2 linked regions of the Paracoccus pantotrophus genome follow. The protein of the gene in region 1 binds, or shares a complex with, the protein of each later gene. Links are inferred from orthologs where the notes say so. Each region holds a gene or a part of one and is shown on either strand. Other genes may lie near its edges.

Region 1 (7,900 bases):
CCACCGTCGCCCGGTCGGGCGCGGCAAAGGCGACATGAGTGCCCGGACCGGCAGACCGGCCGCTGCCGATCCAGAAGAACGGCTTGCCCTCGCGGCCATAGCCCAGATGCGCGCCATGGCCGCCGGTCATCTCTTCGGTCACCTCCATCAGCAGCCCGATGCCCAGCGGCACCAGCGCCCGGTCGTAGAAAGCGCGCGAGCGGGCCAGGTCCGAGACGGGAAATCCGATATGGTCGATCATGCGAAATCTCCTTTCCCGGCAAGGATCGCCCCGTCCTGCTGACAATTCGCGTCAGGAGAGCTTTGCGGCGAAGAAATCCAGCGTCCGCTGCCAGGCCAGTTCCGCCGCCGCCTCGTCGTAGCGCGGCGTTGTGTCATTGTGGAAGCCGTGCTGGGTGCCGGGATAGAAAAAGGCCTGGTATTCCTTGCCATGCTCCTTCAGCGCCGCCTCATAGGCCGGCCAGCCCTCGTTCACGCGCTCGTCGTGCTCGGCATAATGCAGCATCAGCGGCGCCTGGATCTGCGCCACTTCCTCGGGACGGGGCTGGCGGCCGTAGAAGGGTACCGAGGCGGCCAGTTCGGGATAGGCCACCGCCAGCGCGTTGCAGACCCCGCCGCCATAGCAGAAGCCGACCGCGCCGACCTTGCCGGTCGAATCGGCATGGTCGCGCAGGAATTCATGGGCGGCAAAGAAATCCTCCATCAGCTTCACCGGGTCGAGGCCGGCCTGCATCTCGCGCCCCTGCTCGTCATTGCCGGGATAGCCGCCAAGCGGGCTCAACCCGTCCGGCCCGAAGGCCAGGTAGCCCGCCTTGCCCAGGCGACGCACGACATCCTCGATATAGGGGTTCAGCCCGCGGTTCTCGTGCACCACCAGCACGGCGGGCAGCTTGCCCTGCGCCCCGGCCGGCCGCGCCATCAGCCCGCTGATGCGGCCATTGCCCGCGGGGCTGTCATAGCTCACGGCCTGGGTCGCGATGGCGGGGTCGTCGGGCGGTACCTGCTGGGCCAGGGCGTAATTTGGCCGCAGCGCCTCGAAGATCGCCGCGGCGCTCATCCCGGCGGTGGCGAATTGCGCCGCCTGCACCATGAACTCCCGCTTGCCGATGCGCCCATGCACATAGCCGTCGAAGATCTCGAGGATGCGGGGATGGAAATCGGAAGCCTTCCTGCGTTCGGTCATCGTCCTCTCCCTTTGCCTGCTGGCGCAAGGATAGCATGAAAAACCCTCTCCGGCCCCTCTCCCGCGCGTCCGCTTTGCCTTGCTTCTTTCTTGCCGAAATATCCCGGGGTCCGGGGCAGCGCCCCGGCTGCCGCGCCGCGGCAAGCAGAAAGGCCGCCCCCTGCGGAGCGGCCCCTCATCGCGATATCCCTCGCGGGATCACCCGATGATCCCGGGCGGGGCAGCGGCGCAGGGCCGCCGCCCCCGCCAGATCACTTCAGGATCTTCGACACCACGCCGGCGCCGACCGTGCGGCCGCCCTCGCGGATGGCGAAGCGCAGCTTCTCCTCCATCGCGATCGGCGCGATCAGCTCCACCGTGAACTTCAGGTTGTCGCCCGGCATCACCATCTCGGTGCCCTCGGGAAGCTTCACCGTCCCGGTCACGTCCGTCGTGCGGAAGTAGAACTGCGGACGGTAGTTCGCGAAGAACGGCGTGTGCCGGCCACCCTCTTCCTTGGTCAGGATATAGGCCTCGGCCTCGAACTCGGTATGCGGCGTCACCGAGCCGGGCTTGGCCAGAACCTGGCCGCGCTCGACGCCGTCGCGCTCGATGCCGCGCAGCAGCGCGCCGATGTTGTCGCCGGCTTCCCCGCGGTCCAGCAGCTTGCGGAACATCTCGACACCGGTGCAGGTCGTCTTCTTCGTCGGGCGGATGCCGACGATCTCGAGCTCGTCGCCCACGTTCACCGCGCCGCGCTCGACACGGCCGGTCACAACCGTGCCGCGGCCCGAGATCGAGAACACGTCCTCGATCGGCATCAGGAACGGCAGGTCAACCGCACGCTCGGGCGTCGGGATGTATTCGTCCACCGCCGCGATCAGCGCGCGGATCGAATCCTCGCCGATCTCCTTGTCGCGGCCTTCCAGCGCCGCCAGCGCCGAACCCTTGATGATCGGGATGTCGTCGCCGGGATAGTCGTAGGAGGACAGCAGCTCGCGCACTTCCATCTCGACCAGTTCCAGCAGTTCCGGATCGTCCACCTGGTCGACCTTGTTCAGGTAGACGACCATGTAGGGGATGCCGACCTGACGGCCCAGCAGGATGTGCTCGCGCGTCTGCGGCATCGGGCCGTCCGCCGCGTTCACCACCAGGATCGCGCCGTCCATCTGCGCGGCGCCCGTGATCATGTTCTTCACGTAGTCCGCGTGGCCGGGGCAGTCCACGTGGGCGTAGTGCCGGTTCTCCGATTCGTATTCCACATGCGCGGTCGAGATCGTGATGCCACGCGCACGCTCCTCGGGAGCGCCGTCGATCTGGTCATAGGCCTTGAATTCACCGAAATACTTGGTGATCGCAGCCGTCAGCGTCGTCTTGCCGTGGTCAACGTGACCGATCGTCCCGATGTTGACGTGCGGTTTCGTCCGTTCAAACTTTGCCTTTGCCATCATGGCCTCCTATCGGGGGGGCCACCCGCGCGACAGCCCCCGTCGTGAAACATCCGCCGCGACTTATAATCGTGCCGGGGAAAAATCAAGGGCGGCTGGGCCTTTGCCGCGGGGCCTGTGGCGGTGGAACCGGAGCCCGGCGAATACGTTGGAATTGTGCAAAGAAGGCTGCCCGGCCCGGCGGCCCCGCAACGCTTTCGGAGGAACGAGATGAGCCTGATGAAATCCCTCGCCCGCGTCGCGGCTGGCGTCATGCTGGCCAAGGGGATCGGAACCATGATGAAGAACGCCCAGAACCGGCCGCCATCGGGTGGCGGGCGCAGTTCGGGCGGGTTGCTCGACGAACTGTTCGGCAACAATACCGGGCAGGCCGGCGACCGCCGCAGCGGCTCGGGCGGGCTGGGCGACATGCTGGGCCAGGTGCTGGGCGGGCGCAGCGGCGGCGCCACCGTCGTGGGCGGCGGCGCGCCCTATGGCGGGCCGAACTCTTCCCGCCACACCGGCGCGGCCCAGGGCGGGCTGGGCGGGTTGCTCGACCAGTTGACCGGCGGGCGCGGCAGCACGGGATCGGGCGTGCTGGGCGGCGCGGCGGCGGGCGGCCTCGGCGGGGTGCTGGGCGATCTGCTGGGCGGTCGCGGCGCGCAGCCGCAGGGCCATGCCCCTCAGGCCGGCGGCCTGGCGCAAAAGGACGCCCAGCCGCAGAACGACGCCAGTTTCGGCGAGCTTTTCAACGAGGCGCTGGCCAGCGGCGACGAGCCCACGACCGCCCCCACCCCGGAACAGAACGCCCTGGCCGGGCTGATGCTGAAGGCAATGATCCAAGCCGCGAAATCCGATGGCGAGATCGACGAGAACGAAAAGGCCAAGCTGATGGCCGAGTTCGGCGAACTGGACGACGAGGAACGCGCCTTCATCCGCGAGCAGATGACCGCCCCGGTCGATGCCGAGGCCCTGGCGCGCGAGGTGCCGCAGGGTTTCGGCCCGCAGGTCTATCTGATGTCGCTGATGGCGATCGAGTTCGACAACCGCAAGGAGGCCGAATACCTGCACAGGCTGGCGCAGGGCCTCGGCCTCGACAAGGAGACGGTGAACGGCATCCACCAGAAGGTCGGGGTCATCAACCTCTACGCCTGATCGAACAGGCCCAGCTGGCGCGGCGGCTCGTCCTGCCGCGCCTCCTCCAGCCCCGACAGCGTGATGCCCAGAAGCCGCACCCCATGCGGATCGGCAAAGACCGGCGCCAGAAGGTCGCGGGCCATCTCCAGCATCTCGTCGCGGCTTTCGACGGCGCGCGGCAGCGAGCGCGCGCGGGTGATCTGGCGGAAATCGCCGTATTTCACCTTCAGCGTCACCGTGCGGCCCCGACGCGCGGCGGATGCGGCATGGCGCCAGACCTTGTCGGCCAGCTCGGCCAGCGCCTCATGCGCGGCGGCCAGATCGCGCAGGTCCTCGAAATAGGTATTCTCGGCGCCGATGCTCTTGCGGATGCGGTTGGGCTTGACCTCGCGCGTGTCGATGCCGCGGGCGATGTGCCAGTAATAGCTGCCCGACTTGCCAAAACGCGCGGTCAGGAACTCCAGGCTCTGCCGGGCCAGGTCGGCGCCGGTCAGGATGCCATGCGCCTGCATCCGCGCCGCCGTGGCCGGGCCGATGCCGTGAAAGCGGCCGATGGGCAGGCCTTGCACGAACGCTGCCCCGGCCTCGGGCGGGATCACGAACAGCCCGTCCGGCTTGCGCTGGTCCGAGGCCAGCTTGGCCAGGAACTTGTTGTAGCTGACCCCGGCCGAGGCGGTCAGCCCGGTCGCCTGCCGGATGCGCGCCCGGATCTCCTGCGCGATGCGGGTGGCGGTGCGGCCGGCCAGGTGATCGGTCAGGTCCAGATAGGCCTCGTCCAGCGACAGCGGCTCGACCAGCGGGGTGTATTCGGCAAAGATCGCGCGGACCTGCTGGCTGACGGCGCGATAGACGTCGAAGCGCGGCTTCACGAAGACCAGTTCGGGGCAGAGCCGCATCGCCCGCATCGAGGGCATGGCCGAGCGCACGCCATAGCGCCGCGCCTCGTAGCTGGCCGCCGCCACCACGCCGCGCTGGATGCCGCCCACCGCGACCGGCCGCCCGCGCAGCTCCGGGTTGTCGCGCTGCTCGACCGAGGCATAGAAGGCGTCCATGTCCACATGCACGATGCGGCGGACGCGCTCCCCGGCCGGCCCGGTCGTCATGGGATGATGCGGGCGTCCCCCGCCGTCAATCCCTCGCCCATGCGGTCGAAGCGCATATGGGCGATGGCGCGCCCGCCGGACTGGGTGAAAAGCGTGCCGGCCTCGCGCCCGTCCGCCATCAGGATCGGCGTGCCGACAGGGGCCGCGCCCTCGATCCCGACCGTCACCAGCCCCTTGCGCAATTCGGTCTTGTGCTTCATCCGCGCCGTGACCTCTTGCCCGACATAGCAGCCCTTGCGGAAATCGACGCCATGCAGGCGCTCGAACCCGGCTTCCAGGATGAAGGTCTCGTTCGGGATCAGCTCGACCAGGGTTTCGGGGATGCAATGTTCGACCCGGATGGCATCCCAGTCGGTGCCGTCATCCCCCTCGGCCCCGTAAAGCCGCCAGCCGAGCGCCTCATGCCGCGGGTCCATGATCGCTCCCTCGGGCGCCAGCCCGGTGCCGCGGGCGACGGCCAGATCCGTCGGCTCGATCGCGACCTTCGAGCGCAGCCGATACATCGACAGCCGCCGCATCAGGTCGTCCGCCATCCGCGCATCGACATCGACCAGCAGCCGCTCCTCCTCCGGTACGACCAGGAAATCGGCCAGGTACTTGCCCTGCGGCGTCAAGAGCGCCGCCCAAGCCGGGACCGGACCGACCTTGTTGGTCACCAGCCCTTGCAGGAAATCGACCCGATCCTCGCCCGAAACCGCCAGAATGCGCCGCATCAATCCTCTCCGAATTGCAACCGGACCAGCGCGGCATAGGCGCCGCCCCGGGCCATAAGCTGGTCATGGCTGCCCTCTTCGACAACCCGGCCGGCCTCGACCACCACGATCTTGTCGGCCTGCCGCACGGTCGAAAGCCGGTGCGCGATGACCAGCGTGGTGCGCCCGGCCGAAAGCTCGTCCAGCGCCTGCTGCACCACCCGCTCGCTTTGCGCGTCCAATGCGCTGGTCGCCTCGTCCAGAAGCAGGATCGGCGCGTTGCGCAGCACGGCGCGGGCGATGGCGACGCGCTGGCGCTGCCCCCCGACAGGGCCGAGCCGCGCGGGCCGGCCGGCGTGTCCAGCCCCAGGGGCAGCCCATCGGTGAAATCGGCGACATGGGCGGCCACGACGGCGCGGCGCAGCGCCTCGTCATCCTGTGCGCCGCCCAGCAGGATGTTCTCGCGCAGCGTCTCGTCGAACAGCGCCGCATCCTGGCTGACGGTCGAGAACTGGTCGCGCAACACCCCCAGGTCGAATTCGCGCAGGGGCACGCCGCCCAGGGTGATCTGCCCAGATTCTGGATCAACAAGCCGCGTCAACAGGTTGAAGACGGTGGATTTCCCTGCCCCGAGGGCCCGACCAGCGCGGTGGTCCTGCCCGCCTCGGCGGTGAAGGTCAGCCCGTTCAGCACCGGATGGTTGTCATAGGCCAGCCGCACGTCCCGGAAACGAATGGTGGTATCGGGAGGCGGCTCGCGCCGCAGCCCCGAGGTGATGGCGGGCCGCATGTCCAGCACGGCATAGATCCGCTCCAGGCTCGCCGCGGCGATCTGCCAGGTGCCGGTCAAGGCCCCCAGCCGGCGCAAGGGCTGGAAGGCCAGCGCCATGGCGGTAAAGAAGGACATGAAGTCGCCGACCGTTCGCTCGCCCCGCGTCACCTCGGCCCCGCCAAGCGCCAGCACGCCGATGAAGCCCAGGCCGGTCACGACATCGACCAGCGCCGGCACCGTGGCGCCGATGCCCGACATCTTGACCTCGGCCTGGCGGATGCGGGCGACGATCTGGGCAAAGCGGCCAGCCTGGTAATCCTCCATGCGGTTCAGCTTGACGGCGTTGATGCCGTGCAGCACCTCGTCCAGCCGGGTGGCGCGCTGGCTGGCATTGACGCGGTTCTGCCGCATCTTGCGCCGGATATAGCGCTGCACCAGCAGCGTCGGCAGGATCAGAAGCGGCGCACCGACCAGCGCCGCCATGGTCCACCAGGGATCGACGGCCAGCGCCACCCCGAACAGCGACACCAGCGACACCATGTCCCGTCCCGCCCCCGCGATGAAGGTGGACCACACCCCCTGCACCGCGACGGAATCGCCCTGCACCCGCTCGATCAGCGCGCCGGGCGGGTTCTGTTGGAAAAAGCCGCCGTCCAGCGTCATGATATGGCGCAAGAGATCGGTCTGCATGCTGGTCGAGACCGCCAGCGAGACCGAGGTCATCAGGCTGCGGTTGATGACGAAGGTGGTGGCGCGGATCAGGAACAGCGCGAAGATCGCGCCGCCGACCCACCAGATCGCATCGGTATCGCCGCCAACGAAGACCCGGTCGAACAGCGGCTTCAGCATCCAGCTGAGCATGCCCAGGGTCGAGCCCTCGATGACCAGGAACAGCAGCGCCAGCAGGATGCGGCCCGAATAGGGCCGCAGATAGTCGCGCCACATGCGGGCGAACAGATTGGCCGTCCTGTGAATCCTGTCCGCCATCGCGCCCCCGGAACCTCGGTTCGGCCCAAGGGATAAGGCGCAAGCCGCGCGGGGGCAACCCGCCGCCACGCTCTGCCCGCCACGTCCAGCCGACGGCATGCAGCGGCCCCGCGCTTCTTCGTTCCGCAAATACCCCTGCGACCGCGCAACCGACCCGGGCTTCGCCGCCCGGCCCCGTGCGCCCCGTTGACCTTGCGCGGGGCCATCCTACCGATGGCGGGTCATCAGAAAGGCATCCTCCATGAGCTTTGCCCACGGCCGCGCCGTCCTTGCCATTCCCGGCCCCTCGCCCGTCCCCGACCGCGTGCTGCGCGCCATGCACCGGGCCTCGCCCGACATCTACGGCCCGGAACTGGCGGCCGAGAACCGCGCCATGATCGCCGGGCTCAAACGGCTGGCCGGCACCGCGGGCCATGTCGCGCCCTATATCGGCAACGGCCATGCCGGATGGGAGGCGGCCAATGTCAACCTGCTCGACCGGGGCGAGCGGGCGCTGGCGCTGGTCTCGGGCCATTTCGGCCGTTCCTGGGCTGCTTCGGCCCGCGCGCTGGGGATCGAGGTCGAGGAACTGGACTTCGGCCTGGCGCCCCCCGACCCGCAGCGCCTGGCCGACCGGCTGGC
Region 2 (3,645 bases), on another replicon or contig:
CCGCACGGTGATGGATTTCAAGGAACTGTTCCGCACCGTTTCGGTGCTGATGGTCGACGACGTGCAGTTCATCGCCGGCAAGGATTCCACGCAGGAGGAATTCTTCCACACCTTCAACACCCTGGTGGACCAGGGCAAGCAGATCGTCATCTCGGCCGACCGCGCGCCGGGCGAGATCAAGGACATGGAGGAGCGCATCAAGTCGCGCCTGCAATGCGGCCTGGTCGTGGATCTGCACCCGACCGATTACGAGCTGCGCCTGGGCATCCTGCAAAGCAAGACCGACAGTTTCCGCGCCCAGTATCCCGGCTTGCAGATCGCGCCGGGCGTGCTGGAATTCCTGGCCCATCGCATCACCTCGAACGTCCGGGTACTGGAGGGCGCGCTGCAGCGGCTTTTCGCCTTTGCCAGCCTGATGGGGCGCGAGATCACGCTGGACATGACCCAGGAATGCCTGGCCGACATTCTGCGCGCCAACGACCGCAAGGTCTCGATCGAGGAGATCCAGCGCAAGGTTGCCGAGCATTACAACATCCGCCTGGCCGACATGATCGGGCCCAAGCGGGTGCGCACCGTTGCCCGGCCGCGGCAGATCGCCATGTACCTGTCCAAGCAGATGACCTCGCGCAGCCTGCCCGAGATCGGGCGCCGCTTCGGCGGGCGCGACCATACCACCATCATGCATGGCGTGAAGAAGATCGAGGAGCTGCGCAGCGCCGACCGCAGCCTGGCCGAGGATATCGACCTGCTGCGCCGCCTGCTGGAGGCGTGAACGCATCCGCTTGACCTTGCGCGGGATTGTGCCACATTGGCGCCCCGCGTCGCCGGGTGCGGGAGAGGCCAGAACGACATAAGGGTTGACCATGAAATTTTCGATCGAACGTGCCGATCTGGTGAAGGCCGTTTCCCAGGCCCAGTCCGTCGTCGAACGCCGCAACACCATTCCGATCCTGGCCAATGTGCTGATCGAAGCCACGCCCGAAGGCGTCAGCTTCCGCGCCACCGACCTGGATACCGAGATCGTGGACCGCGCCGCGGCGCAGGTCGAGCGGCCCGGCGCCACCACCGTCTCGGCCGGGATGCTCAACGACATCGCCCGCAAGCTGCCGGACGGCGCGCTGGTGCAGCTTAGCCTGGATGCCGCCTCGGGACGGCTTTCGGTGCAGGCGGGACGGTCGAACTTCAGCCTGGCGACGCTGCCGCGCGAGGATTTCCCGGTCATGTCCTCGTCGGAATACAGCGCGAATTTCTCGGCCCCCGCGGCGGTTCTGCGCCGGCTGTTCGACAAGTCGAAATTCGCCATCTCGAACGAGGAGACCCGCTATTACCTGAACGGCGTCTACATGCATGTCGCGCAGGCCGAGGACGGGCCCAGCCTGCGCTGCGTCGCGACCGACGGCCACCGGCTGGCCCGGATCGACGCGCCGCTGCCCATGGGCGCCGAGGACATGCCGGGGGTGATCGTGCCGCGCAAGACCGTGGCCGAGCTGCGCAAGCTGCTGGACGACGACGAGGCCGAGATCGCCGTCTCGGTCAGCGAGACCAAGGTGCGCTTCGCCACGCCCACCATCACGCTGACCTCGAAGGTGATCGACGGCACCTTCCCGGATTATTCCCGCGTGATCCCCGCAGGCAACGCGCGCAAGCTGGAAGTCGATGCCGGCGATTTCGCCAAGGCGGTGGACCGGGTGGCCACCGTCAGCAGCGAACGTTCGCGCGCCGTCAAGCTGTCCCTGGACGAGGACCGGCTGGTGCTGTCGGTGAATGCCCCCGACGCCGGCGCGGCGGACGAGGAACTGCCGGTCGCCTATGCCGACGAGCCGCTGGAGATCGGCTTCAACGCCAAATACCTGCACGAGATCGCCAGCCAGATCGAGCGCGAGAACGCGGTGTTCCTGTTCAACGGCTCGGGCGACGCGGCGCTGATCCGCGAGGGCGGCGACACCAGCGCGGTCTATGTCGTCATGCCGATGCGCGTGTGACGCTGACCCGGCTGCACCTGACCCAGTTCCGCAGCTGGGCCAGGCTGGAGATCGAGGCCGACCGCCGCCCCGTCGCCATCCATGGCCCGAACGGGGCGGGCAAGACCAATATCCTGGAAGCCATCTCGATGCTCTCGCCCGGGCGGGGCATGCGCGGCGCCGCGCCCGGCGACCAGGCCCGCAAGGGGCCGGATGTCGGCTGGCAGATCCGCGCCCGGATCGGCGAACAGGAGGTCGCGACCCGCGCCCTGCCCGGCCAGCCGCGCGAGGTGGTGATCGACGACAAGCCCGCGACCCAGCTGGCGCTTGGCCGGCTGATGCGGGTGATCTGGCTGACCCCCGCCATGGACCGGCTGTGGACCGATGCGCCCGAACAGCGGCGGCGTTTCCTGGACCGGATCACGCTCAGCTTCGCGCCGGGCCATGCCGAGGATGCGCTGGCCTATGACAAGGCCATGCGCGAGCGCAACCGGCTGCTGCGCGACGAGGTGCGCGACGCCGGCTGGTATCGCGCGCTGGAGACGCAGATGGCCGAGGCGGGCGCGGCGCTGACGCGCAACCGGCTGGAGGCCATCGCCCGGATCATGGCGGCGCAGGATGGGGCCGGGACCACCTTTCCCTCGGCCAGCCTGGCCCTGCTGCCGGGCGAAGGCGCGGCCGACGACCCCGACGCACCGAGCATCGCCGCCCGCCTGGCCGAGGGGCGCAACCGCGACATGGCGGCCGGCCGCACGCTGAACGGCCCGCATCGCGCCGATCTGGGCGCGCATTGGGGGCCGCAGGCCATGCCCGCCGCGCTATCCTCGACCGGCGAGCAAAAGGCGCTGCTGCTGTCGCTGATCCTGGCCAATGCCCGCGCGCTGGAGGGTGAAAGCCCGGTGCTGCTGCTGGACGAAGTCGCGGCGCATCTGGATGCCGACCGCCGCGCAGCACTTTACGACGAGATCTGCGCTCTCGATGCGCAAGCCTGGCTGACCGGGACCGGGCCGGAGCTGTTCGAGGCGCTGCGCGGCCGGGCACAGACCCTTGCGGTCGCGCGCGAGGGCGACATGTCGCTGCTGATCGGGGACGGCATGTGAGGGGCCGGACCCCATGCGGACGGCCCTCAATCTGCCGGCCCGGCTGCCCCGGCGCGATGGACAGCCAGGCGCGAGAACGGGCTCTCCGTCCCGGCCGCCGAGGGGTCGCCGAGGTTCTTTTGGGTATTTGTCAAACGGTGAAGCGCATCAGGCGTCGAGATCGATCCAGACCGGGACATGGTCGCTGGGCTTGTCCTTGGCGCGTTCGTCGCGGTCGATGCCGACGTCGATCAGCAGGTCGGCGGCTTGCGGCGACAGCAGCACATGGTCGATGCGGATGCCGTTGTCCCTTTGCCAGGCGCCCGCCTGGTAGTCCCAGAAGGTGAAGGGACCGCGCGTGCTGCCCGGATGGCGCAGACGCACCGCATCGGCCCAGCCGTCAAAGAGGATGCGGCGCAACGCGGCGCGGCTTTCGGGCTGGAACAGCGCATCGTCCAGCCATTTTTCCGGGAAAGCGGCGTCGCGGGGTTCGGGGATGACGTTGTAATCGCCCAGCATCACCGCCGGCATCTCGGTCGCCAGCAGCGCCTTGCCCCGCGCGCGCAGCCGCTCCATCCAGGCCAGCTTGTAGTCGAATTTCGGCC

What was found. Proteins that work in one complex are often made in the same cells at the same time.
Region 2: the proteins of dinB (region 1) and dnaN are in contact, whole or in part, in a solved structure (PDB 1OK7), measured with the Escherichia coli proteins. The link is inferred for Paracoccus pantotrophus from one-to-one orthologs.

What each region holds. Positions count from the first base shown.
Region 1 is NZ_CP044426.1:1,552,770-1,560,669, forward strand. What follows is about bases 2,783-5,781. They hold dinB (DNA polymerase IV), read right to left. Parts: upstream 4,830-5,781; coding sequence 3,735-4,829; downstream 2,783-3,734. Other genes in these bases: ESD82_RS18200 (tellurite resistance TerB family protein), read left to right, coding at 2,821-3,744; ygfZ (CAF17-like 4Fe-4S cluster assembly/insertion protein YgfZ), read right to left, coding at 4,826-5,542. In the rest of the region: ESD82_RS18185 (VOC family protein), read right to left, coding at 1-241; YghX family hydrolase, read right to left, coding at 293-1,183; tuf (elongation factor Tu), read right to left, coding at 1,435-2,610; ESD82_RS18220 (pyridoxal-phosphate-dependent aminotransferase family protein), read left to right, coding at 7,521-7,900. UniProt on the Escherichia coli protein: Poorly processive, error-prone DNA polymerase involved in translesion repair and untargeted mutagenesis. Copies undamaged DNA at stalled replication forks, which arise in vivo from mismatched or misaligned primer ends.
Region 2 is NZ_CP044423.1:1,424,062-1,427,706, forward strand. What follows is about bases 1-2,922. They hold dnaN (DNA polymerase III subunit beta), read left to right. Parts: upstream 1-863; coding sequence 864-1,982; downstream 1,983-2,922. Other genes in these bases: dnaA (chromosomal replication initiator protein DnaA), read left to right, coding at 1-772; recF (DNA replication/repair protein RecF), read left to right, coding at 1,979-2,922. Outside these bases: more of recF, read left to right, coding at 2,923-3,061; xth (exodeoxyribonuclease III), read right to left, coding at 3,209-3,645. UniProt on the Escherichia coli protein: Confers DNA tethering and processivity to DNA polymerases and other proteins. Acts as a clamp, forming a ring around DNA (a reaction catalyzed by the clamp-loading complex) which diffuses in an ATP-independent manner freely and bidirectionally along dsDNA.